2 regions of the Halalkalibacter kiskunsagensis genome follow, and region 1 is predicted to be linked to the other one. Evidence: a T-box and tRNA genes for the amino acid it is inferred to sense, from the RefSeq annotation. Region 1 holds a T-box; the other holds one or more tRNA genes.
The links. A T-box is a leader RNA that pairs with one kind of tRNA and senses whether it is charged. The one in region 1 lies ahead of pheS (phenylalanine--tRNA ligase subunit alpha), so its partner is inferred to be a tRNA-Phe.
Positions count from the first base shown of each region.

Region 1 (2,470 bases):
AGTATGTATCAGCATGGGCTGGATTATGACGAAAAAAATGGGTATGATGGATGAAATGAGAAAGAAGTGTTTAAAGGAGCAGAGCATGAAACGAATAGATTCAGTGAAAAATGACCACGTAAAACGTTGGAAAAAATTACATACGAGAAAAGGAAGAGAAACATCTGGACGATTTCTCGTTGAAGGCTATCACCTTGTAGAAGAAGCAATAAAGGCAGAAATGGTCGTAGAATATATATTAATGACAGAAGCAATAGTTCTACCGTCTACATTATCAGTGCAAAACCAAGATGTCATTTTGGTTAGTGAACAAGTGATGAAGGAACTGTCTGAAACAGAGTCACCACAAGGAATTGCAGCTGTCTGTATCATTCCTTCTCCCCCTACTGTTAAAAGCTTAGAAGGTCGATACTTGTTATTAGATCGGATTCAAGATCCAGGAAATCTAGGAACAATGATTCGGACGGCAGATGCTGCTGGGATGACTGGGGTTGTACTTGGTGAAGGGAGTGTCGATGTATTAAACAGTAAAGTGATTCGTGCATCCCAAGGGTCTATTTTTCACCTCCCTGTTGTAAAAGGGCCTTTAGAGATATGGATAGAAGCATTAAAAAAAGCCTCTATTCCTGTATTTGGAACAGCACTTGAAGGAGCAAGCTCATACTCCGCCATACAGCCACAAGCTCAATTTGCTTTAATTATGGGAAATGAAGGCGAAGGAGTAGCAAAGTCGTTACTGGAAATAACAGATCAAAATATTTACATTCCGATTCATGGTCATGCTGAATCATTAAATGTTGCTGTAGCAGCAGGAATTTTATTGTATTATTTAAGGGGATAAAGTCGAAAAGACGGTTGCATCACGATTCCATATTCACTATAATAAATAAATCAACGATATATTAAAAATGCATCGAAAGAGAGTAGTACGTCTTTAACCGCCATTCAGGGAGAAAATGCCTTAGACTGAAAGCATTTTTATGGAAGGAAAGTCCGAATTCACTCTGGAGCAGACACTGGATCACAAGTGAATCTTGTGAAGGTGTTCCGGTTTCGACCGTTACAGCAATGAAGATAATGAGGCTTTAGTCACTTCCTCATTAATAAGGGTGGTACCACGAGTCTTCGTCCCTTTTGCGGGAGCGAAGGCTCTTTATTTTGGTTAAAGAGTTTGTTCAAAACGGTTGTCTTTTACCGTTTTGAACAAACTCGCAGCAATGAGTGGAGCCGCTACTGTGTGTAAAGTGATCTATAAGTGGTTTTCTTATAGATCACGCGTAGCGAGAGTAGCCATTGCAATTTAATCATCAAAACGGTTGTCTTTTACCGTTTTGAACAAACGAATAAAAAGATAATGGAGTCAAAGATTATTTTATTTTGACAAGCTGTAAAATTAAAGGAGGCAAAATGATGCGTGAACGATTAGAAGCTTTGCGTGACGAGGCATTAGCAAAAGTTGAAGTAGCCTTAGATGTTAAAGCATTGCAAGAAGTTAGAGTCGCTTATTTAGGCAAAAAAGGTCCTATAACAGAAGTATTGCGTGGCATGGGGAAGCTTTCAGCTGAGGAACGACCAGTGATTGGTCAAATGGCAAATGACGTTCGAGATGCGATTAAAGAAAAAGTGAATCAAAAAGAAGTTGAGCTCGAGCAAGCGGCGATTGAATTGCAGCTTGCAAGTGAAAGCATAGATGTGACTTTGCCAGGTCGACCTGTACAAGGAGGTTCAACTCATCCATTAACACAAGTAGTTGAGGAAGTAGAAAATGCGTTTTTAGGACTTGGATTTTCTGTTGCAGAGGGTCCAGAAATTGAAGTAGACTATTATAATTTCGAGGCGTTAAATCTTCCGAAAGATCATCCAGCAAGAGACATGCAAGATTCTTTCTATTTTACTGAAGAACTTCTGTTGCGTACGCACACGTCACCTGTGCAAGCGAGGACGATGGAGATACATAAAGGTAAAGGGCCAGTGAAAATTATCTGTCCTGGCAAAGTGTTCCGCCGTGATGATGATGACGCAACACACTCACATCAATTTATGCAAATGGAAGGTTTATTCGTTGATAAAAACGTACGAATGAGTGATTTAAAAGGTGTGTTAGAGCAATTTGCAAAATCATTTTTTGGAGAAGATCGTCAAATCCGTTTGCGTCCAAGCTTCTTCCCATTTACAGAACCATCTGTAGAAGTTGATGTGTCTTGTGGGATGTGTGGTGGAAGCGGTTGTCGTATTTGTAAACAATCGGGTTGGATTGAAGTGCTAGGTGCTGGTATGGTTCACCCACGTGTTCTTGAAATGAGTGGATTTGATTCAACGAAATATAGTGGCTTTGCATTTGGAATGGGTGTAGAGCGATTAGCAATGTTAAAATACGATATTGATGATATTCGTCATTTTTATACAAATGATATGCGTTTTCTAGCACAGTTCAAACGGGTGTAAAGGAGGATTATACATGTTAGTCTCA
Region 1 covers NZ_JAXBLX010000005.1:25,098-27,567, forward strand. The annotation lists gene SLH51_RS04070 (TrmH family RNA methyltransferase) at 86-841, shown strand; T-box leader at 905-1,136, shown strand; gene pheS (phenylalanine--tRNA ligase subunit alpha) at 1,411-2,445, shown strand; gene pheT (phenylalanine--tRNA ligase subunit beta) at 2,459-2,470, shown strand, end outside.

Region 2 (2,470 bases), on a different contig from region 1:
AAGGCTCATAAACCGTTACTTGAATCTCTTGACCCACACGAATGACACTATCCACATCTAACTCTTTATTTAACTCCAATAACTTAGCGGTTGTTAAATCATGATTATTAGCAATTGAGCTTAGTACATCCCCTTCTTTAACGATGTATGGTTGCTCTTTCAAAACACCTTTATTTATTTTTAAAACTGCATCTTCAACAGACAGAACCTCTTCAGGCAAAACAACCGATTCTTCCTCTATCACCTCTTCTGTAAGTGATAGATTTGTAATCTTTTCCTCTCCTACTTTTAGCGTAAGATCTTCATCTTCTTCAACCATCATTTGAAAATGTTCATATGCTTCTTTATCAACGTATTGAGTAACCAATTTTTCAATTGCTTTTTCTGCTTCCTCAATGGTTGCTACATAAACAGCCGGCTGATCATCAATGACTAAAGCAATCGCCTCTGCCTGAACAATCATTTTATCTTCTAAAGAAGAGAGTACATCTTCATCTTCTTTTTCCTCATTAAATACCATTTCAGGAATAACCTTTATATTTTCATCAATTTGTAGAGATAGATCTGGATATTCCTTTTCATACTCTTTAAGTGTTTCTTCAATATAGCTAAGTACAGGCTCATCATCTTGCAATGTACCAATGTGTTTGTCTCCAACATAAATATGATAAATCGTATATACATTCGATTTACCATCTGCTTTAGCCACAGTTGAAACTGCTACTAAACTTATAACGAAAAATAATAATGTAAAACATGTTTGAATCATTCTTTTTGCGGGTAAACGACTATATGACTGTAAATTTCCCTTAGTTAAAACCATTTGTTCCTCCTACAAATTTGAAGCAAATTACTATGAACACTTCATGCATTAGCAATAGCTAATAAATCGCTTCTATTTGAACTACCTCTATTAATCTTACAATTCGTTTGAATATGACAAAGTTCGTCAACCTTCATTATTCTAGCATATTCTCTTTTTAATCAGGGAAATAAATATATTTTGTAATACTCTTGTCATATAAGTGGATATTTTAGGGAATTTTGATGAAAGGTGGAGGGAAATATAAAAAAGCAAAAAATAAAATCCGCATGGAAATTAAATTCCACACGGATTTAAAGTGCCGGCCAGAGGACTTGAACCCCCAACCTACTGATTACAAGTCAGTTGCTCTACCAATTGAGCTAGGCCGGCAAAAAAAGAAAAGATGGTGGCTCAGGACGGAATCGAACCGCCGACACATGGATTTTCAGTCCATTGCTCTACCGACTGAGCTACTGAGCCAACTTTTAAATTTAAATGGCGGTCCGGACGGGACTCGAACCCGCGACCTCCTGCGTGACAGGCAGGCATTCTAACCAACTGAACTACCGGACCAATCTATGTAAATAAAGAAATAAAATGGTGACCCGTACGGGATTCGAACCCGTGTTACCGCCGTGAAAGGGCGGTGTCTTAACCGCTTGACCAACGGGCCACTTAATAAAAAGTGGTGAGCCATGAAGGACTCGAACCTTCGACCCTCTGATTAAAAGTCAGATGCTCTACCAACTGAGCTAATGGCTCTTGCTTTAATTTCTAGAAAGTTAACTTACGCTGTTTCCAACGATGAATCTCTCCGTTAACTTACTTTTTTGTTTGACCGCTTGTCTTACCTCTTAGCGACAAGATTTATAATATCATAGTGAACTAGCAAAAGCAAGTATTTATCAAAAAAACTTTCGAATGAAATTTCCCTAACTGAAGGCTTCTTACAGCATAGCGAAAATTAGCGAAGGATGCAAGACATTATCGATCTTGCATCCTTCATTTTTACTTAATTTATGCAAATACACCACGAACGAGATTTGTTTGATTGCGGTCAGGTCCAACTGAAAAGATTGTTAACGGAATACCTGATAGTTGAGATACGCGTTCAATGTAATGGCGCGCATTCACAGGAAGCTCATCTAATGTTTTTACGCCTGTAATGTCTTCTTCCCAACCAGGAAGCTCTTCATAAACTGGCTCACAATCAGCAAGTACTTTTAAGCTTGCCGGGAACTCTTCCATGATTTCTCCACGGTATTTATAGGCTGTACAAATCTTTAATGTTTTAATCCCTGTTAAAACATCAATTGAGTTCAATGATAAATCTGTGATTCCACTTACACGACGTGCATGCCGAACAACGACACTATCAAACCAACCTACACGACGGGGACGACCAGTAGTTGTTCCGTACTCATTTCCTACTTCACGAATTGTATTTCCAATTTCATCGTGTAACTCAGTTGGGAACGGTCCATCACCAACACGTGTTGTGTATGCCTTAGACACACCTACCACATGATTAATCTTTGATGGTCCTACGCCCGAACCAATCGTTACCCCACCTGCAATTGGGTTAGACGATGTAACAAATGGGTATGTACCTTGATCAATATCAAGCATAACCCCTTGAGCACCTTCAAATAGCACGCGACGTCC
Region 2 covers NZ_JAXBLX010000019.1:8,037-10,506, reverse strand. The annotation lists gene SLH51_RS12455 (M23 family metallopeptidase) at 1-823, opposite strand, end outside; tRNA gene SLH51_RS12450 (tRNA-Thr) at 1,123-1,195, opposite strand; tRNA gene SLH51_RS12445 (tRNA-Phe) at 1,210-1,285, opposite strand; tRNA gene SLH51_RS12440 (tRNA-Asp) at 1,302-1,378, opposite strand; tRNA gene SLH51_RS12435 (tRNA-Glu) at 1,404-1,478, opposite strand; tRNA gene SLH51_RS12430 (tRNA-Lys) at 1,492-1,567, opposite strand; gene SLH51_RS12425 (adenylosuccinate synthase) at 1,823-2,470, opposite strand, start outside.
Region 2: it encodes a tRNA-Phe, which carries the amino acid that the T-box ahead of pheS (phenylalanine--tRNA ligase subunit alpha) is inferred to sense. The anticodon was not compared.